2 linked regions of the Acidicapsa ligni genome follow. The protein of the gene in region 1 interacts with the protein of each later gene in a pairwise test. Links are inferred from orthologs where the notes say so. Each region holds a gene or a part of one and is shown in the gene's direction. Other genes may lie near its edges.

Region 1 (10,843 bases):
TCTCCAGAGCTCGCCATCCATACCGCGCACGGATGCCGCGCCATCGAGACCATTCGCAAGCTCCGCCCCGATCTTGATGATGAGGCCGAGCTGAAATACATAGAAGATATCGAAGTAGCTGATAAAGAAGGTCTTGCCGTCCTTCCCGGAGTCGTGGACCTGCTCGCGGCATTGCCCTTGGCGCGCTGGACCGTAGTCACCTCGGCAACTGAGCGTCTGGCCAGAATTCGCATGGAGGAGGGTGGGCTCACCGTACCCGAGCGAATCATCACCGCCGATTCCGTCACTGTAGGCAAGCCCCATCCGGAGCCTTACCTGCGCGGAGCCGAAATTCTCGGGCTACCCGCCTCCGACTGCGTTGTCTTTGAAGATTCCGCTTCCGGTACCAAAGCTGGCCGAGCCGCCGGTTGCACCGTGATTGGCACAACCTTCTCGCACTCGATTGCCGAACTCAGTGCAGCCCATTTTCTCGTCAACGATCTCACCGCGATCCGAGTAGAAGTCCTGCCCGGCGACGAAGGACTGGCGCTTCACTTCACGCCTCTAGCCGTCTAGCGACACAATTTGCTTAGCGTGATCGTCCCAGCAGGATAACCTCAACCCGCTGCAAATCCTCTTCGACATCCACGCCAATTGTGTCTCCAGCAGCCTCGGCAACGTAAATGCTGATGCCGTTTTCCAGCAGCCGCAGTTGCTCCAGCCGCTCAATCTGCTCCAGCGGAGAAGGCGCCAGCGCTGCGAACTGCTCCAGGGCCGCCTTCCGATAGGCATACAGCCCCAGGTGCTTGCGATAACCGGTAAAACCGGTCCGATCCCGGTCGAAAGGAATCGTCGAGCGAGAGAAATACAGTGCTCGTTCATCCGCCGCGCTTACCACCTTCACAGCATTGGGATTGGCAATGTCCTCCACCGGGCAGGGAACGCAGATTGTGCTCACCTGCACCTCTGGCCGCGAAAACAGCCCCAGTAAAGGTGCAAAATGCTCCGGTGTGAGCAACGGCTCATCGCCCTGGATGTTGACGTAGATCTCCGCCTCAATCTGTCGCGAAACCTCGTAGACCCGATCGCTTCCGCTGGCGCACTCCGGCGAAGTCATCGCCACCGGAATCTCCCGCTCGCGACAGGCCTCAGCCACCTCATCGGAATCTGTGGCTACCACCACTTCGTCCATCAGCCCGCTATCGGCCGCCGCACGCCAAACCCATTCCACCATCGGCTTACCGGCAATCGACCTTAGCACCTTACGCGACAAACGCGTAGAACCCAACCGCGCCGGAATTACCCCAACAATCCTGTTTTCACCCATAGGCCACAAGTGTAAATGGCGCGTCGGCGGAGTTTTACGCAGGCCGCACCCATCAAAACTGGCACCCCCAAAAACGAGCAAGTTTGACCTGCATTCCGCCCACCCGTATCATCGTAGAGGCGCACCTCTGCGTCCTATACCTAGATACCACTCCGGCGGAGTAGCTCAGATGGTTAGAGCGATGGATTCATAACCCATAGGTCGGCAGTTCGATCCTGCCCTCCGCCACCAAGACCCTCAATACGTCCTATTACCCCTCGATTAATTGGTATCCTGCTGATTCTAAAGAGAATCAAATTGTGAAATACGCGTTACGAATTACCAAACGTTGGAACGACGGATTAGGAAACCGTAGGTCTATAATTCGAAAGTTAGCTCCTTTCCTTCACCATCAGACCCTCAAAACGCCTGATTGCCTGCATGAGTTCATTGGCAACTATCTGACTCTAAAGGGAATCCATTTTGAAAACACGCGTTACTGGTGAACCAGGTGATTGACCTATGGGTTATGAATCCATAGGTCGGCAGTTCGATCGGCCAAAACCCAACACAAAAACAAGAATTCCCCCGCATAGAGCCTCACTCACACGCTTTGCGGTATCATTCGTCTATTAGAGAAGTGAATTTTCGCGCCTGGAATCCAGGTCAAAGGATCAGGCCCGGAATTCTAGTTCGGGGTGGTAATGAATCGTTTCTTCCAGCGTTCTGTTTTCGTGCTTTCACTGGGCATACTTGTGGCCCTCATCGCAGGCGAGTTTGGACTGCGTGCCGTACGTGCCGGCTCCTATGAGGACGGCGCCTACAAGCAGATGAACGTCTACTCCGAAGTTCTAAAAAAGATTCAGACCGACTATGTCACCGATCCCAATGTAGGCGACGTAACCACCGGCGCCCTGCATGGACTGCTTGAGACCCTGGACGCGGATTCCAGCTATCTCACTCCAGCCGAGTACAAAATCTACAAAGACCGTCCTTCAGGCGGCGATGCCCAGGTCGGCCTCGAAGTCTCCAAGCGCTACGGCTATGCCGTCGTTGTCAGCGTACTGCCCGGTTCCTCCGCAGATAAGGAACACTTCACCGATGGCGACGTGATCGAATCCATCGGCGACCAGTCCACCCGCGAAATCTCCCTGGCTATGATCCGCCTCATGCTTGAGGGCAAGCCCGGCAGCGAGATCACCGTATCCGTGATTCGCCCCCGCAAATCGGATCCGGACAAGGTCACACTGACGCGTGGACCCGAGTCGGTTCCCGCCCTGGCAGAGCAGCAGTATGACAACTCCACAATCCTGTATCTGAAGCCAATCGTGCTCACTGCCAGCCGCGTAGACGCAATCGCCGCCGCTCTGAAGACGATGTCCAAGAACGGCAATAAGAAAGTGCTGCTGGATCTGCGCGACGTGAGCGAAGGCAGCGAAGACCAGGGACTCCGCCTGGCCAACCTCTTCCTCAAGCAGGGAACACTCGCCAGCCTCGGCGGCCAGAAATATCCCACCCAGACCTTCACCGCAGACGCTTCGCACTTCGTCACCGATGCCCCGCTCGCCGTACTTATCAATCGTGGAACAGCCGGCGCTGCCGAACTGGCCGCCGCCGCCCTGGCCGACAACAAGCGCGCTGATACGGTCGGCGAACGCACCTTCGGCGAAGGCTCTGTTCAGAAAACGATTGAGCTTCCCGATGGCGCCGCCCTGCTGCTGACAGTCGCCACCTACTCCACCCCCGGCGGGAAAAAAATCATGGAAGAAGCCGTGACCCCCGGTACGCTCGTAGGCCCCACTCCCGAACAGGAAGCCGAAGCGGACGAAGACGATACAGCTCCATCCAAAACCGATGCTCCTCTGAACAAAGCTCTGGACATGCTCAAGGCCAAAGCCTCCTGAGCTAAAGCTTTCTGATCAAAGTCTCCCGATAGGTGGCGTGTTTTCGGCAACGAAATCGCTCTTGCCAGCATAGATACGCCACCCAAAAGCCAAACCAAAAGCTGCCCGGCCCATGTTACGCTCGGGCTGAGGCATTAGAATTTGGCTTTCACACCTCCCCAGCCTCCGGTGCGACGCGGATTCCGTCCTCCACGGTTGTCCTCCGACAAATCGCCATCGGAAAAGTATTTATCGAACGCCCCCCTGCGGCACACGCGTAAGCTGGTCGGGCGATATACCCTTGCCATCCTTTTTTCCCTGGCTGCAATCACCGGCTCCCTCGCTGGACTCATGCTGGTCTACTCCGTCGATCTACCCCAGATTCATGATCTGGAGCGCTACCGGCCCTCGACCACCACGGAGCTCCTCGATCAAAAAGGCCGTCCATTCGGCTCCTTCGCGCTCGAACAGAGAGTCATCGTCAACTACGACGACTTCTCTCCCGTCCTTCGCCAGGCCGTTATCTCTATTGAAGACAAGAACTTCGAGTCGCACTGGGGCATCAATGTCTTTCGCGTGGCCGGAGCTCTCTGGCACGATATCACCAGTCACGGCCGTGCCCAGGGAGCATCGACCCTGACCATGCAGCTTGCCCGCAATCTCTTCCTTTCCTCCGAGCGCACCACCGCCCGTAAGGTTCAGGAAGCCTATCTTTCCATCCAGATTGAGCGCTCCTTCACCAAGGAGCAGATCTTTACTCTCTACGGCAACCAGATCTACCTCGGCCACGGCATGTACGGCTTCGAGGCTGCTTCCGAGTTCTACTTCTCCAAACACGCCAGCCAGTTGAACTTGCCCGAAGCGGCCCTCCTTGCTGGATTGCCCAAAGGTCCCGTCGCCTATTCGCCTCTGTTTAATCCAGAGAAGGCCCTGCGCCGCAGAAACCTCGTCCTCACTGAAATGGAGAACGACAAAGCCATCACCAAACAGCAGGCCGAGGCCGCTCGTGAACTTCCGCTGGGTCTGCACGTCCAGCAGCCGGAGATGTCCGTCGCTCCCTGGTTCGTCGAAGAAGTCCGCCGCGAACTCGAAAAGCAGTTCGGCACCGACGAAGTCCACGAAGCAGGACTGCGCGTCCAGACCACCCTCGATCTCGATCTGCAAACCGTTGCGAACCACGCTGTCGCCGACGGTGTGGCCACCTACGAACATCGCCGCGGCTGGAAGGGCGCATCGCAGAATGTCCTCGCCCAGGGCACCGCGCTTGAAGATTACAAGCATCCCGATTGGGCCATGCGTATCCAGGCGGGCGATTACACCCATGCTCTCGTGACCTCTGCTCTGCCGCTCGAAATTCGCGCCCGGATCGGAAATCTTCCGATCGTCATGACTCCGGAAGATTGGAAGTGGACCGGCCAGGCTCACGGCGACGATCTGGTCAAACCTGGGGACGTCATCTACGTGCAACTCGGCTCAGGAATGGAAGGCACGGCGCACAAAGCCGTCCTTGAGCAGGATTCAGGCGCGCAGGGCTCTCTCATGGCCATCGACAATACCTCCGGCGATGTCCTGGCCATGGTTGGTGGGCGCGACTACGCTCTCTCCCAGTTCAATCGAGCCACTCAGTCCGAACGTCAGACCGGCTCCAGTTTCAAGCCCTACGTCTATACCACCGCTGTCGAGGCCGGAGTCAAACCTGAGGACATCGTCGTCGATGGCCCGGTCAGTTTTGGCAGCTACACTCCGCACAATTACGAGAACGACTACAAAGGCGCCATGACCGTTCTGAATGCCTTTGCGGAGTCGCGCAACATCCCCGCTCTCAAACTCGCCGCTCGCGTTGGCATTCGCAAAGTTATCGAAACCGCCCACCGCTTCGGCGTCACCAGCAATATCCCCGCTTACCTGCCCGTCGCTCTCGGCGCAGTTGAAATCACGCTGCAGGAGCAGGTCGCGGCGTACGCGGTCTTCCCCAACGACGGTATCCGCGTCACTCCGCGCCTGCTGCGCAAAGTCTCCAATGCCGACGGCATCACCCTGTGGGAGCAGCCGCCTGCCGTAAGCGAAGTCACCAGCCAGCAGACCGCACGAACCATGATGCAGTTGCTACAGGCAGTCACACGCATGGGAACCGGCGCAGCCGCATCCAAACTCAACCATCCGTTAGGCGGCAAAACCGGCACCACCAGCGACTACACCGACGCATGGTTTATGGGATTTTCGCCGTCGGTTACCTGCGGAGTATGGGTAGGCTTTGACAGTCGCCAGTCACTTGGAGAGAAAGAAACGGGCGCCAAGGCCGCGCTGCCTATCTGGATGACCTTCATGCAAGCCGCGATCAAAGGCAAGGACGACGAACATTTCCCCGGCTACGTGGCTGCAGCAGCCAGGCCTGCTGCCGTGCCCGAATCCGTCAAACCGGCTGCAAAACCATTGCTGAATCCATCCGTGAAGACATTGCCGGGCACAGCCGCCAAGCCGCAAACACTTCATCCAACCGCGGTAACTGCGCCGTTAGCGGGTCAGAAGCCACTGCATCCTCTCGTTCCTGGCACCATTTCGTCGCAGCCTGCCAGACCGCTGGCAAAACCACCGGTTTCAGTCCCGCAACCGGCTACGGCAAACCCTGCGAAGCCACAGCCTAAGCCAGCTCTGCCGCAATACTAACTTTCGCAATACTAACTTTCGTAGTACTAGACTTCGCAATACTGGCCTTGCCGTAGTGCTAAGAACACTCCCCTCACTCAACAGGAGAAAGCCACTCATGAATCGACGAACACTCCTTGCCGCGTCTGCGTTTACCGGAGCGCGCCTGGCTGCCGGCTCGCCGCACCTGAATATGCTGGGCCGATTTCTTGCGCCGGCACCGCAGCCAGTGTCTCTTTTCGGCAATCGATTTGTGACTCTTTGCATCATGATTCGCACTACTCCGTGGGAGGTCTCACGGGATGTAAAGCTGCATCCGCGGGATGAATCGACCTGGCACACGCTTGACGGCGTGCGGTCTATGCGCGAGGCATTTTCCCGCTCCAATCCGGATGGCCGCCTGACCTGGGGATTTACTCTCAATGCGCTCGAAGACAAGCGCGACAACTATCGCCAGATTCGCGATTATGTCGTCGAGTGCCAGAAGAAATACGGGGACGAAGTGTCCTACTTCCCGGGGTATTTCCCGGCCATGTATTTGCCTCGCGCACGCGTGAACCGCGAGATGTCCGAGGCCATCCAGATCATTACCGACTTTGTCGGAGATGGATATCGTCCCCAGGCAATCATGGGCGGTTTTCTCTCGGCAGACAGCCTGCAATATCTGGCTGAAAAAGAGCATATCCACGCGGCTCATGCGGTGATCTGGAGTCAGCAGGCTATCGACGGAGGCGGTGCGGATGGATCGCCTTCGTATCCGTTCTATCCCTCGACGGAGCACTTCTGCAAGCCCGCGCAAGGGGCAGCGGACTTTATCGACTGCGTCAACCTGGATGGCTGGACCATGGACTTCATCTGTGCCCGGCGAAGTGGGGCGCTAGGCCACGAGATTACCGGCTACAACAGCCGACGCGGCGTGGGCCCGATCGAAACCTACGTTGGCTGGGGGTTGGATCTTGGCCATCGAGAGGTCATGCACACCGAGTCGATCCACTTTGACGAGGGCTTCAAGAGAAACAACTTCGGCTGGGTGACGAATATCTGGGAAGCGCAAATGGTGCATGAGTTCGGCAAGGAGCTGGTGTGTTCGGCCCTGGATATGTGGGTCACGGATACGAAGAAGCGCTGGCCGGACACGCATTTCGTGACCTTTGGAGAATACGGAGCTATCTGGCGTAACCAGTTCAAAACGAATCAGGACTGGCACTACAGCTTTCTCGAACGCGGGTCGGGACTGGGTGACTCCTACAACAATCTTGAGATTGAGTGGTTCATGAATAAGAACTTCCGCCTGGCGCTTCAGCGGGACTGGCAGTTCGATACGCCTCGGCAGGTCATCGACTTTACGCGCTACGATCTGCCTGCCCACGAACCTGCCGATCCTGATCCGCAGCATCCGGCCAAGGACTGGAGTTTGATGAACCGGATCAATCAGAAAGATCTTCGTCCCCAGGATCATCCGAGGCCGCTTAGTGAATTGGCGACTGCGGATCGGGAGTTTATTTATGAGTCTTTGCCTGGGTTGAAGGCTTGAGGGTGGGGGGGGCTATGTAGATTTTTGCTGGGGTGGGTTGGGGTCGGAGAGATAGGGGGATTTTTGGGGATGATGGATGGGACGGTAACGGCGGGGGCAAGGGCAGAAGCAGATTCCCTTCGGGAATGACGGGCAGAACTGCAAGGGCCAAAACGACTGCAAGGGCAACGGCAAAGGCAACTGCAAAGGAAGAAGCAGATTCCCTTCGGGAATGACGGGCAGAACTGCAAGGGCCAAAACGACTGCAAGGGCAACGGCAAAGGCAACTGCAAAGGAAGAAGCAGATTCCCTTCGGGAATGACAGACAGAACTGCAACGGCAACAGCAAGGGTTTAGGGCTTTGTTTTTAGTATGCGGGGGTTGGGGGTATTTTTCTGCAGATTGTTTGGGTGGTTTTTAGTGTTGGGTTTTTGATAGATGGAAATATCGTTTGGCTCTGCTGACGTCTTTCATGATTTGCGCTTTCAGGGCTTCGGGGGAGGGCCATGTTATTTCTGGTCGCAGGCGGAGTAAGAACTCCAGTTGGAGTGGTGTGTCGTCGCTCAAGTCGATCGGTTCAAAGTCCAGAATGTAGGATTCGACGGCAAATGAGGGCTCTCCAAAGGTAGGTCGATTTCCGATGTTTGAAACTGCCTGGAAACAGCGTGTCCCGACTGTGAGCTGCGTGATATAGACCCCAAATGCAGGCAGCAGGCCGGAATAGGCGGCCAGGTTCACGGTGGGCACGAGTAGTTTTGTACCGATGCCACGTCCTTTTGCTGGAGTGGATCGCACTGCAAATGGCCGGCCCAGCATCCAGCGGGCGCGCTTCATATCTCCGGCAATCAGAGCCTGCCGAATCGCGGAACTGGAAACCTCCAGCCCGTGAATCTCTACGGCTGCATGAACTGTGACTTTGAATCCAAACTGCCGACCGAACTCGGCCAGCTCGGCGACCCCGGCTTCTGCGCGATGTCCAAAGCGAAAATTTGCCCCCTCGTGTATCGAGACGATGCCCAGCTTGTCGACGAGGATCTCTTTCACGCAGGCTTGCGCGCTGAGGCAGGCCAGCGAATCGTCGAAGGGCAGGACCAATACTGCGTCCACCCCGGTCTGAGCCAGCAGACGCAGGCGCTCAGGAATCAGGGTGAGCAGGCCGGGAGCCTGCTCGGGCCGCAAGAACTGTTCCGGATGGGGATCAAAGGTGATTGCGATGGCTTTTGCGCCAGTCTGCCGAGCCTCTGCGGTAATCGCTGCCAGGATCTGCTGATGCCCGAGGTGGACGCCATCGAAGTTGCCGATCACGGCTACGGAGGGTCCAAACCCGGCTGGAATCTCGGCCACGGAGCGAAAAACTATCAGATTGTTTAAATCTGTCACGCTCAAATCTGTCACTTTGAAATCTGTCACGCCAGCACCACCGGTAGAGTCAGCCCGTCATAAGCCATTGCGATTCCTTTGGGTAGTCGAGCATTGGTCTCTTCATGCCCCAGGTCGTGTGAAATGTGGGTTAACCAGGTCTGCTGCGCGCCGATCCGCTTTGCCCAGCGTACTGCCTGATCTACGGTGGCGTGGCTGGGGTGGGGTGCGTGTCGGAGCGCGGAGACGACCAGGACATCCAACCCTTGCAGCAGGGCAAAGCTGGCCTCCGGAATTGTGCTCACGTCGGTCAGGTAGGCAACATTGCCGAAGCGATACCCTGTGATGGGCAGTTCGCCATGCAGGACCGGAACTGGAATAAATCGAACCTCATGTACCTGTGCGCCGTCCGATACATTTTTCAACTCCACTCGCGCCTTGTTAGCGTATTTCGAGTCGGGAGAGAAGGTGTAGTCGTAGATATGTTCCAAAACCCGTTGCGTCTCGGGAGTTACGTAAAGCGGAATCGGCCCCGATTCGCGATAGGTGGCGAAGCTCAGGGGCCGCAGATCGTCCATGCCGAGAATGTGGTCGGCGTGCGAATGCGTATAGAAAACGGCATCCACGCGCTTGATTCCGGCGTTCAGGGCCTGTGTGCGAAAGTCCGGCCCAGTGTCGATGAGCACCACGCGTTCGCAGGGGGATTGGTGGGCGGGCGGGAAGGGAAGCAGACCTTTACCGACGCGCGGCTTCTTTGGCGCACTCGCATTGTCGGCGCAGGCCCATCGCAACAGGATGGAGGGCCGCAACCGTTTGTCGTGCGGGTCGGTGGAGGTGCAGACGTCGCACCCGCAGCCCAGCGACGGCACTCCCATGGAAGTGCCGGTACCCAGAAATGTGAGCGTTCCGTGCATTGACTAGCGTTTTGCTCCACCGGGTGGTGGGGGCATGGGCGGCTGTGCCGAGATCATCCGCGTCAGCTCCAGGAAGGTCATGCGCAATTCAAAAAGCACGGTGTCGAGGGTGCGCTGTTCCTGGGCGGAGAGATTGCCTGCTGTTTTGTCGAGCACGACGTCGAGCAGATCAATCGTCTGCCGAGCGCCGAGAATGTCGATGCGAGGCCGCTGTCCTTCCGGGGTTCCTGCGCCCATCTGCATCATGGCCGAGAGGTAGAGCTGCTGGACGAGGTGTTCGAAACCGATGTTTTCAGGAGCGGGAGCGCCGGGATTCTGCGCGCGTACGAGATCGTTCAAGCGCTCTGCGGCCTGGTCGTAAGCTACTTTCTGAAAGCGCGACTCCTCTGCCGTTGGTACGGGGGGAAGATCGGCGTCGACATCCTCGACATTGTCGGTATTGTCGATCTCTTCAATGGCTTCGTCTGCCACGGCGATCGGGGTCTGCTGGGGAAGGGGCTCAACCAGCGTCAGGCGCGGGCCGTTGGAGGCGGCTGGTTTGGTTGCGGGTTCCGGAACAGCGGCGACGGGGGTGGTTTCTTCGGAATTAACAGGCTCGGATGCTTCTTCATCGCCACGGAATTTGCGGCGGTCGACAACGGTGAACTTCGGTGTATCGCTCATGATCTTCTTTCCTGCAGCTCTTAGACTGCGTTCCATTGCGGAGTTGTATTCAAAATTCTGGCGCTTCCGCCCGGATAAACCAGCGGTTTTCTGCCCACCTCAGCTTCGGCACGAATCATCCCGATTGCAAAGACCCGCAATCCGGCCTCAAGTTGCACGGAGGCGACGCTGGTGATCGTTCCTATGGGTTTGATATCGGCAGCATTGCCGGCGATTCGTAGTTCGGTCCCGGGCGCGGGAAGATTTCCAGGGATCTCCGGTGTTAATTCAAGGGAGCGTAAATGCCGATGTACCTGGCCGCGGGATCGGATGCGTTCGACGATCTCCTGGCCGAGGTAGCAGCCCTTGGTGAAGTTGAGCGCGCGTTCCTGGGATGTTTCCTGCGCAAGATCGCGGCTCTGAATGTCGATTCCGTAGGCTGGAATGCCCTCGATTATGCGCAGTTTTTCGAGTGAAGCTGCTCCGACGGGGCTGGCTCCAGCGGCTACGATCGCGTTCCAGACAGCCGGGAGCTGGGCGGTGGCAACCCAAATGGCATAATGCGGAACTGCCGTTCCGTAACCGCGAAAGATGCGGACGG
Region 2 (10,705 bases), on another replicon or contig:
GAGGCCGGATGATAGACGACAGCGATGTGGCGACTTCTCCTTTTGTCGTGGTGATCAACGACACGCTTGCAAAGAAGTATTTTGCGGGTAAGGATCCGCTGCAAAAGCAGATCGACCTGGGCGGCAAGAATACGGGGATGATCCGGCCGTACACGGTGGTCGGCGTGCTTGCAGACCAGGTGGATACCAGCGTTGGAGGTGATATTCAACCTTTCATCCTGGTGCCGCAGCAGCAGATTCCAACCACGTCACTCTTTTACCAGGCGCTGTTAGAAACGAAGGTAAATTTTGTAGTGAAGACGCGGGGCCAGATACCGGTTGCGGCGGATATGCGTTCGGTTTTCCATCGGGACGCTCCGGGGTTTGCGGTGGATGGATTTCAGACGATGCAGGAGGCGGTGGAGGGTAACACGTTCAGTCAGCGGCTGGGGCTGTACCTGGTGGGTTCCTTCGCGGGGCTGGCGGTGGCCATGGTGATTGCCGGGTTGTATGGGGTGCTGTCTCAACTGGTGAGTTATCGACGGCGCGAAATCGGGGTTCGCATGGCATTGGGTGCGACGCGGGGAAGTGTAGCTCAGCTTATTCTTCGGCAGGGTTTGATCCTGATTGGGGCGGGACTTGGCATTGGTCTTTTGCTGGCGTTTGCAACGGCGCGCCTGGTAAAGGGATTTTTGTACCAAGTGCAGCCATTGGATGCATGGACTTATGCGGCGGTGGTTCTGACGCTCTGTGTGATTGGAGTATTTGCGTCGCTGCTACCGGCGCGCAGAGCTGCTTCGATTGAGCCTATGGAGGCTCTGCGCATGGAATAGCGTGCGATGAGAAAAAGTGATATCACCACATTCCAAGATGGGTTTTTCGCAGCCCGCACTAGCGGCCTGATGGCCTTACAATTAGGCGTAGAGAGTTTATCCAAGAATGTCATCTAACGGTTATCCATCGCGTACATCGCGTTCGCACGGTTTTCGCTCGCTGTTCAGCATGTTTTCGAGTGATCTGGCGATCGATCTTGGCACAGCTAACACCCTCGTTTTTGCGGCGGGTAAAGGAATCGTGGTCAATGAGCCATCGATTGTCGCCATTAACAAAAATACCGGCGAAGTAGAAGCCGTGGGCAAAGAGGCCAAGGACATGCTCGGCAGGACGCCGGGCAATATCGTGGCTATCAAACCGATGAAAGACGGCGTCATCGCGGACTTCAAAGTCACCGAGAAGATGCTGAATTACTTCATCCAGAAGGCGCACAACCGCAAGATGCTGGTGCATCCGCGAATTGTGATCGGTGTGCCTTCAGAGATTACGCAGGTGGAAAAGCGTGCGGTTGAGGATTCGGCGTACCGCGCCAAGGCCAGCGAAGTCTACCTGGTAGAGCAGGCGATGGTTGCGGCAATCGGTGCGGGATTGCCGATTACCGAGGCTTACGGCAACATGGTGGTCGATATCGGCGGCGGAACCAGTGATATCGCGGTGATTTCGCTTTCGGGCATTGTGTATTCGCGGTCGGTTCGCATGGCCGGGAACCAGATGGACGAGGCGATCACCAACTATCTGAAACGCAAGTACAACCTGCTGATCGGTGAGCGTACGGCGGAGCAGATCAAGATCGAACTGGGGTCGGCTTATGTGCTGGACAAGCCGCTGACGATGGAGATCAAGGGGCGCAACCTGATTGAGGGCGTGCCTAAGACGATCACCATCAACGACAGCGAGATTCGCGAGTCGCTGGCGGAGTGCATTGCGGTGATTATCAATGCGATTCGCGTGGCACTGGAGCGGACGCCACCGGAGCTTTCCGCGGATATTTCAGATCGCGGTATTGTGCTGACGGGCGGCGGTGCGTTGATCAAGAATCTCGACAAGCGCATTCGCGAAGAAACGGGCTTGCCGGTTTCGGTAGCGGATGATCCGCTGGCGTCTGTGGTGCTGGGGACGGGGAAGATGTTGTCCGATTTCCGCCTGCTGCGCAAGATCAAGATCGACTAATCCTGACTGGCTGGGCGGGTGAACGGGCTGTGGCCGGTTCACCCGTTAGCCTGAACGAGCGTGGCCTTATTGAGATAGCCCGTATTCAGATTGATTCGGGTGCTCGATGAGTTTATTTGCTTTTGAAGGCAATCGCTGTAAATCGTGATCTTCTGTTATGCAATTGAGGACAGTTTGTCCTTGGTTCAATCCTCCATTCTTGAGTCATCATGGAATCCTTTTTCAGCCGCTATCGCAACCTGATCGTGCTGCTGGCGGCTCTTCTGCTGCAGGTGATCGGGCTGGCGGTGCAGGTGCGCAAACCTGCTCCGATTGCGGGCAGTGCAATGGCGGCGAATTCGCATGAGAATCGCGATGGGAGCGGTGTGCGCCTGATCCGGCTTTGGGCGTCGGGATTGGTGACTCCGTTTGAGCGGGCGATTCATGGGACGAGCTCGGGCGCGAGTGGGCTTTGGGGAAACTATCTCGACCTGCGCCATACGCGTGAAGAGAATAAACAGTTGCAGGAGACGATCGACCGGCTACGGCTGGAGCAGGCTTCGCTGATCGAGGATGCGCGGCAGGGACAGCGGCTACAGGGATTGCTTGGTTTTAGCCAAAGCTATATTTATCAGACGGTTCCGGCGCAGGTGATTGGGACGAGCGGCAGCCTTGTGTCGCGCGTGATTGTGCTGGATAAGGGCTCGCTGGATGGGCTGAAGCCGGATATGGCGGTGATTACTCCGGATGGGATTGTGGGCAAGGTGCGCGATGTGTTTCAACACTCGGCGCAGGTGCTGTTGATCAACGATCAGACCAGCGGGGCTGGGGTGATTCTGGAGACGACGCGTATTCGGGGAATTCTGCGTGGGAATGCGGCGGGGCAGCCTCAGGTGGTTAATATTCTTGCCGATCAGAGGATTCAGCCGGGCGAGAAGGTGCTGACGGCGGGTGGGGATCAGATTTTTCCGCGCGGTCTTCCGGTGGGCGTAGTGGAGCGAGTGGCGCGCGATCCGGACCGGGGATCATTTATCAATGTGATTATCAAGTCGTCGGCAAATTTGCAGCACCTGGATGAGGTGCTGGTGATTACGGCGCTGGATGCGCACCTGTCTCCGCAGCAGATGGCGGATTTGAAGACCAGCGAAGAGTTGAAGGGTGCGGAAGCGGCGGCGGATGCGGAGAGGAAAAAGGCTGCGCTGGAGATGTCGGAGCGGTTGCCGAGTTTGACTGATCCCAATGCTCCGGTTGATCCGAATGCTGCGAAGCAGGGGGCGAATGGGCAGCCGGATTCGGGTGTTCCTGTGCCTCCGCCAACGCCGAAACCACTGCCTGCTGCGCATGCGGATCGATTTTCGCCGGGGTCTACCGGTGCTGGAGCGCCTGCAACGGGAAGCGGCGATGCTGCGGATGGGGATGAGACGTTGACGAAGCCGGTTACGTCTAAGCCTGTTACGACCAAGCCTGCGACTTCTAAACCTGTCACGCCGAAGCCTGTTACACCGAAGCCGGGAACGCAGGGAGGGGATCAGTAGCGATGCAGGTTCTGACACCCGATTACCGACGCGATCTGGAGACTCGCAGTTATCCCATCTATATTTATGTGCTGGTGCCGCTTGCTGCGCTGGTATTGCAGGCGTGGCTGCCGCGGGTACTTCGGAATTATTCGTACTTCGATTTGCCGTTACTGGTGACGATCTACTTTGCGTTGAACAGGCGTAGTCCGATTCATGGATCGTTGCTTGGGGCTGTGCTGGGTATGGCGCAGGATGGGCTGACGCAGGGAGCTATCGGTATTCATGGGATTGCGAATACGATCTGCGGATTTCTTGCTGCTTCGATAGGGGTTCGCATTGTGGTGGAAAACAATGCGATCCGGATGGTGTTGAATTTTTTGCTGGCATTACTTTCCAGCGCGGTGGTGGTCTTTATTACCAGGGTGCTGCTGGGATTGGGTTTGGAGTGGAACTGGCTGGACCAGGTTCTGAAGGCTGTGGGCAATGCGGTGATTGGGCTGGCGGTGTTTCCGTTGCTGGATCGTACGCAGGCCAGGGATTAGGCGACGCAGTGAATCTGGTGTGAGTCTGTTTGAGTAAGGCTGGGCGAATCTGAATTGGCGCTATGTTTTTATAGACGGGATACGGGCGAATTATGGCTTTCGATAAGATCGATCGCGTGAATCGAGATGAGAAGCTGCAGCCGCTGAAGTTGACGGTGGTGCAGTACGGCATTTTGCTCATGATGCTGGTGCTGGTTGGCGGTTTGTGGCGGTTGCAGGTGTTGGGCGGCGATAACTGGCGGGTGCTGGCGGAGCAGAACCGCATTCGCAAAGTTCCGGTGATGGCGGCTCGGGGCAAATTGCTCGATCGCGAAGGCCGCCTGCTGGTGGATAACTATCCTTCGGTCTCGTGCTTTCTTCTTCGGGAACAGAATCGCAATCTGGATGCCGATCTTCCGTTGATCGCGAAGGGGCTGAATCTCGATCTGGACCAGTTGCGGAATACGCTGCATCGCTTCCGGCTGGCTCCGGGGTATCAGCCGATTCCGATCAAGCAGGATATTTCGCCGGATGAGCAAGCGTTCATTGAGGCGCATCGGAATGAGCTTCCTGAGCTGGAGACGGTGGATGAGGAGCGAAGGCTGTATCCGCGCGATGGCTTTGCGGCGCATTTGATCGGGTATGTCGGCGAGGTGAGCGAGGAGATGCTCAACGATCCGAAATACGCCTATTACGAACCGGGCGATGTGGTGGGCCGAGCTGGCGTAGAGCAGACATACGACGAGTTGCTGCGCGGGCAGGATGGCTCGATGGATGTGGTGGTCGACAGCCACGGGCGTGAGGTTGGACGGCAGGGAATTCAATTGGCTACGCCGGGTCAGGATCTGAAGCTGACGCTCGATATCGATATTCAGCGTGCTGCTGAGCTGGCGCTGGGCACGGCCAATGGTGCGGTGGTGGCGATGGATCCGCGCAATGGCGAGATTCTTGCGCTGGTTTCGCATCCGAGCTACGACCCCAATGCTTTTGCGGTGCGTATTGGGCGGTCGGATTGGAACAAGCTGATTACGGATCCGAATCACCCGCTGATGAACAAGGCTATTCAGGATCAACTTGCCCCGGGGTCTACTTTCAAAATCATCATGTCTGTGGCTGGATTGCAGGAGGGGATTGCGCAGAATCTCAAGGTTAATTGCGCGGGCGGCGGCACATTTTTTGGACACTTCTTCAAATGCGACCATCATCATGGTTTGCTGAGTATCCATGAGGCGATACCGGAATCCTGCGACACGTACTTTTACGATCTGGCCTCGAAGCTGGGGATCGACACGATTGCCAAGTACGCGACTGCGCTGGGAATCGGCTCGAAGACGGGTGTCGATCTGCCGAATGAGATGGCGGGTACGATGCCGTCCACACAGTGGAAGATGAAGAATTATCACGAGAAATGGTATGCGGGCGAGGTCATTTCCGTGGGCATTGGGCAGGGGGCGGTCGCGGTTACGCCGATCCAGTTGGTGCGCGCGCTGAGCGGTATTGCTTCGAATGGACACCTGGTGCGGCCGCATGTGGTGAATAGCGAGCAGCTTCCGGCGCAGTTCAAGCAGGCGGTGCTGGACACGTATTCGGGATCGGGAGTGAAGGATGTTTCGCTGAACTCCGATACGTGGATGACGGTGACCGAGGGCATGGCGCAGACGACTCAGCCGGGGCTTTATCACACGGCGCAGGCTTCGCGGCTTGAGGGGATCGATTTTGCGGGCAAGACGGGCACGGCGCAGGTGGTGGGCGGCGGCGATACGCATAATCGAGGCGGCGTGCGTACTCCGAATGCGTGGTTTGTAGGGATGGTTCCGCGACGCAATCCGGAGATTGCTGTGGTGGTTTTGCAGGAGCATGGCGATTTCGGATCGGGATCGGCGAAGCTGGCTGCACAGATTATTACGGCGTATGTGAACAAGAAGCGCAGGCAGGAAGGAAATCTGCTGTTGCAAGCGAATAAGCCATCGACGCCGGTGGAGATGGGGGCGGTCTGGTCGACGCCTAAGCCGGAGGCGCATCGGGCTGGTTCGCGAGCTGGTTCAAAGGCTGATTCGAATGGCAAGGGCGATGAGCAGGCAGATGGGCTACAGGTTGCGGGGATGAGTGGTGGGCATTTTCTGATCGATACGGGTTCGCCTTACTCGTCTCCGAAGATGGCTTCGGTGCCTTTTCCGAGCAGGCCTCGGCCGGTGCCGAAGGATCCTATTGAGCCGAAGGATCCTATGGAGCCGGTGAATGCGGATGCGATGAAGGCTGGTCTGGCTGGTGCGGGTTCCGGTGAGTCTGCTGGTGCAGGGGCGCTGGCTGCGCGTTTTCGCAGAGTGATTAACTGATGCCGCGTGCGACAGGATCCAGGGGTTTTGGCGGGCTTGGCGATTTTGACTGGGCGCTGCTGGGGATGGTGGTGACGCTTTGCACCATTTCTGTCTTTGAAATTTACTCGGCCACGCTGCATACGAAGTACTCCGGCTTTCATACCAAGCAGATGTATTGGATTGGCGGGGGCATCGTGGTGATGTTTGTGATGTCCAAGATCGACTATCACCGCCTGCTGGATGTCGCTTATTGGGCGTATGGATTTTGCCTGCTGTCGCTGGTGGCGGTCAAACTGGTGGGCAGCAAGGTGCTGGGTGCTCGACGGTGGATCAAGATTGGGCCGATGCATTTTCAGCCGTCGGAGTGGGTGAAGCTGGTGCTGATTGTGCTGGTGGCGCACTACTTTGCCAATCTGGGTGGAAAGCGGCTGACGTGGGGCGATGTGTTCAAAGCGATTGGGCTGGTCGGCATTCCGATGCTGCTGGTGCTTTCGCAGCCTGATTTGGGAACGGCTTTGACGTACACGCCGATTTTGCTCGCTGGGTTATTTCTGGGCGGCATTCACTGGAAGCAGGCGGCGATTTTGTGTACGGTGGGGCTGGTGGCGATTGTCGGAGTCTGGTCGAGCGGCAAGATTCTCAAGCCGTATCAGAAGGCGCGGTTGACGAGTTTTATCAATCCGGATAACGACCCGAAGGGATCGGGATACCAGATTCGGCAGTCGCTGATTGCGGTGGGTTCGGGCGGAATCTGGGGCCAGGGAGCGGAACAGGGGACGCAGACGCAGGGGGATTTTCTGCCGATTCCTCATGCGGACTTCATTTTTGCTGCTTTTAGTGAGGAGCATGGGTTTACGGGCGCGTTTGTTGTTCTGCTGCTATACTTCGTGATATTGATGCGTTTGATTCAGAACGCTCAAACGGCCGCAGACATGTCCGGCTCGCTCCTGGTTATGGGAGTTGTCGCCGTGTTGACCTTTCAAATTGCGGTCAACGTTGGCATGGTCATCGGTTTTATGCCAGTCACCGGAATTCCTTTACCGTTAATGAGTTACGGCGGATCTTCGGTGTTGTTCACGTTTCTGGCGCTGGGTGTGGTTATGAATGTCCGTATGCGCCGTTTTGTGAACTAGGTCTGGCAACAGAGGTAGTATCAAAGGTTTTCACTTTTAGCCGGAGATTGGGCTGAAAGTTCGTAGTTGTTAAGAATCAATCACTTCGCCGGCAGGTTTCGATTGCAAACAGCCCCGGCAGGATTGGGTGAATGAGCACGCAGAGACGGGTAGACCGTGTGCAGCGCTTCCTAAGTACGAAACTCACCGGAACCGGGATTCCATTGTCGATTAACGACGGTGGCACGGATCAGGAGAATCAGTTTCGTCGCGTTGCTACTGGCTTAACGGCATTTGCCACAAACTCTCTGAGCTCAAGCAGTTGCTGTAAATGGCGTTTTCGCCATGGGTACTATGAATCCGGGTGTGCAGGCTTTTCCTTTTCAGGGTTGAGCGGCGTGCCTGATTCTTCTCCGGTACAGATGGGGTCCTCGATTGGATCTTATTCTGGATATAAAGCCGGATTCCTTCCCGAGCAGCTTCCTTCCTATTCTCCTCTCCTGGTACGTGTGTCTCCCTTGCATTCGGCCTTGCCGCAGGTCTCGACGAGCTCAGGCTCCGGGACGGAAAGGCAACATGGCCAAGGAAATATGTATCTCCAGCACGCCGCACGAAACGCGGCTTGCGATATTGGAAGATGATCAGCTCGCAGAGATTTACTACGAGCGGGAAAATGAATATACACTCGCAGGCTCGGTTTACAAGGGCCGCGTAACCCGGGTTCTTCCGGGCATGCAATCCGCGTTTGTGGATATAGGGCTGGAACGCGATGCGTTTCTCTATGTCACGGACTTTCTGGAGATGGAAGACCAGGAAGATACGGACGAGGTAGAGAGAGCAGCGGCGAACGGGGACACGCATCGTCCGCAGATGGCAGCGCCTGTGGCTCAACAGGGACAGCAGGCACAGGCTGCACAGCGCGCGCCTCGCAATGAGGAGCAGCGTGGGGAGCGAGAGGGCCGCGGTGGCCGGGATGGCCGTCCACGGCGCGGAGAGCCTCGGCTGGCAGAGCCACGGCAGGCAACTCCAGTAGAGACAGAGGGGCAGACTGCTGCTCAATTTTCAGTAACTTCGGCTGTGTCTTCAACTGCGCAGGCAGGTGCGCAGGCGGATGAGTTTGCGATTCCGGCGTCGGTTGCGGATGCTGCCGCTCAGCAGGATGAGGCCGAGGATCAGGGTGCTCGCCGTTTGCGCGGGCGTCGTCGACGACGCGGCGGACGCGGACGGGATGAGGCGGGTCAGGCTGCCGGTGCTGTTGCGCCTGCCGGCGAACCTACGGAAGAGCTTATTGTTGCGGATGAGGAAGAGGAAGCGGAGACTCCTCGGTTGGAGTTTGAGGCTGCGGCTTCTGCGCCACGAGCGGTTAGTTCTCGGGAGGCTGCTCCGGAGCGGCATAGGCAGAGGTCGGCTGAGCCGGTTCAGACTTCGGCGGCTACCACGCCATTTCTGCTGCCGGGTGAGTCGCTGGGAAAATATGGCTCGGCACCGATCGTTCCTACTCCGAGCCGGTTGGTTCTGAGCGAGCTTCCGCCGGATACTTCCGATCCATTGCCGGAGCGGACGGCGGCGAAGCCATCCACCTTGATTGAGCATGAGATTGCCTGGGACGGCAAGGGGCTGATGCCTGGCGAGTCGATTGCCCGCCATCGCAGGGCTGAGCCGGAGGTCAAGGTTAGCCACGATATTCCGGTCAACATTCCGGTTAAGGCTGAGGCGGAAATCGCTGCAGAGCCTGTCAGTGTTGCAGAACCTGTGAGTGCCCTGGCGGATCATTCCGGTGAGATTTCGGAGCCGGTGGTTGAGGCTGCTGAAGGGTTTGAGGAAGTTCATGCGTTGCCGGTGGCTGAAATTTCGAGCGGAATACCGAGCGGAATGCATGAGGAAGAGTTCGAAGAAGAAGAGCTTGAGTTCTCGGACGAAGACGCGGTAGCTGAAGTTGGCGCGGAAGAAGAGGCGAATGCCGCTGAGCAGTTTACTGAGGCTGAAAGCGAGCATGCTCATGAAGGTCATGATGGCGACATCTCTGCGAGCCACAATGTAGACCCGTTGCCTCCGAGCGGCTTCCGGCTTAAGGATCTTTTTGGTTCGCGTAAGAAAGAGGAAGAAGTTGAGCCTCCTGCGCCTGTGCAGAAGACGGTGACTGCGGTTTCTGCGTATGCTCCCGGTGCGGGATTGGTGGAAGAAGAAGTTATCGAGGATGAGGAGTACGAGTTCACTCCGCTGAAGGCGCATCACGGCGAAGAGCACGATCTCGAAGAGCTGGAAGAAGAGACGCTGCAGCAGCAGATTCGCTCAGGGGCATTGGGCGAGATGTTGCAGGAAGCGCACATGGATCATCGCATCCTGATCGATTCGGATGACGAAGAGGATGCAGAGGAAGAGGGTGCGCCTGCGGTTGGAGGCGGCCGTTCGGCGGCTGCACCGGGTCGGGATCGCGGGGACAGGAGTGGCGGCCGCGGTCGTCGCGGTGGCCGCGGACCGGGCGGAGCTGGTAGCTCCGGTGGTTCGGGCGGCGATGGCCGTCGCGGGCCTTCGCGGCGCTCGGCGCAGACTTCGGACCTGCCGATTATCAGCGATCTGTTGAAGCCGGGGCAGGAGATCCTGGTTCAAATTGCCAAAGAGCCAATCGCCAAGAAGGGCGCGCGGATCACGAGCCATATTGCGCTGCCGGGGCGGTTCCTGGTGTTCATGCCGACGGTCAGCCATATTGGTGTGAGCCGCAAGATTGCTTCGGATGAGGAGCGTCAGCGGCTGAAGCGGATCCTGGTGAGTGAGAAGGGCGATGCGACCGGCGGATTTATTGTTCGCACGGCTGCCGAGGGAGCGACCGAAGAGGAGCTTCGCGCGGATCTGCGGTTCCTGATCAATCTTTGGAACGACATCAAGCAACGCGCGGATACGTCGAAGTCGCCAGCGTTGATCTATCACGATCTCAACCTGATCGAGCGTATTCTGCGCGACCAGGTGAGCGATAACTTCTCGCACATATGGGTTGATTCCGAGGCGGATTACGAGCGGATTGTTCGCTTCCTGAATCGCTTCTCGCCGGACCTGGTGCGGCGTGTGAAGCTGTACACGAAGGAAATTCCGCTGTTTGAGCACTTCGGCATTCAGGATGAGATTTCGAAGGCGCTGCGCTCGAAGGTTTGGCTGAAGAGCGGTGGTTCCATCGTGATCAACCAGACGGAAGCGCTGGTCGCAATCGATATCAACACCGGCAAATATGTGGGCAAGACGGCGCGGCTTGAGGACACGATTCTCAAGACTAACCTGGA

Evidence for each region.
Region 2: the proteins of OHL19_RS17735 (region 1) and mrdA interact in binary tests that used the Escherichia coli proteins (3 or more experiments, as listed by UniProt). The link is inferred for Acidicapsa ligni from one-to-one orthologs.

What each region holds. Positions count from the first base shown.
Region 1 is NZ_JAGSYG010000005.1:203,136-213,978, forward strand. Bases 3,042-6,109 are described here. They hold OHL19_RS17735 (penicillin-binding protein 1A), read left to right. Parts: upstream 3,042-3,384; coding sequence 3,385-5,835; downstream 5,836-6,109. Other genes in these bases: OHL19_RS17730 (S41 family peptidase), read left to right, coding at 3,042-3,189; OHL19_RS17740 (DUF3863 domain-containing protein), read left to right, coding at 5,933-6,109. Outside these bases: OHL19_RS17715 (HAD-IA family hydrolase), read left to right, coding at 1-555; kdsB (3-deoxy-manno-octulosonate cytidylyltransferase), read right to left, coding at 569-1,306; more of OHL19_RS17730, read left to right, coding at 1,990-3,041; more of OHL19_RS17740, read left to right, coding at 6,110-7,348; OHL19_RS17745 (bifunctional riboflavin kinase/FAD synthetase), read right to left, coding at 7,745-8,737; OHL19_RS17750 (MBL fold metallo-hydrolase), read right to left, coding at 8,734-9,600; OHL19_RS17755 (DUF1844 domain-containing protein), read right to left, coding at 9,604-10,263; CAF17-like 4Fe-4S cluster assembly/insertion protein YgfZ, read right to left, coding at 10,284-10,843. UniProt on the Escherichia coli protein: Cell wall formation. Synthesis of cross-linked peptidoglycan from the lipid intermediates.
Region 2 is NZ_JAGSYG010000002.1:70,055-80,759, forward strand. Bases 3,795-6,724 are described here. They hold mrdA (penicillin-binding protein 2), read left to right. Parts: upstream 3,795-4,113; coding sequence 4,114-6,336; downstream 6,337-6,724. Other genes in these bases: mreD (rod shape-determining protein MreD), read left to right, coding at 3,795-4,021; rodA (rod shape-determining protein RodA), read left to right, coding at 6,336-6,724. In the rest of the region: OHL19_RS06730 (ABC transporter permease), read left to right, coding at 1-812; OHL19_RS06735 (rod shape-determining protein), read left to right, coding at 919-1,983; rod shape-determining protein MreC, read left to right, coding at 2,193-3,497; more of mreD, read left to right, coding at 3,500-3,794; more of rodA, read left to right, coding at 6,725-7,451; OHL19_RS06760 (Rne/Rng family ribonuclease), read left to right, coding at 8,007-10,705. UniProt on the Escherichia coli protein: Catalyzes cross-linking of the peptidoglycan cell wall. Responsible for the determination of the rod shape of the cell. Is probably required for lateral peptidoglycan synthesis and maintenance of the correct diameter during lateral and centripetal growth.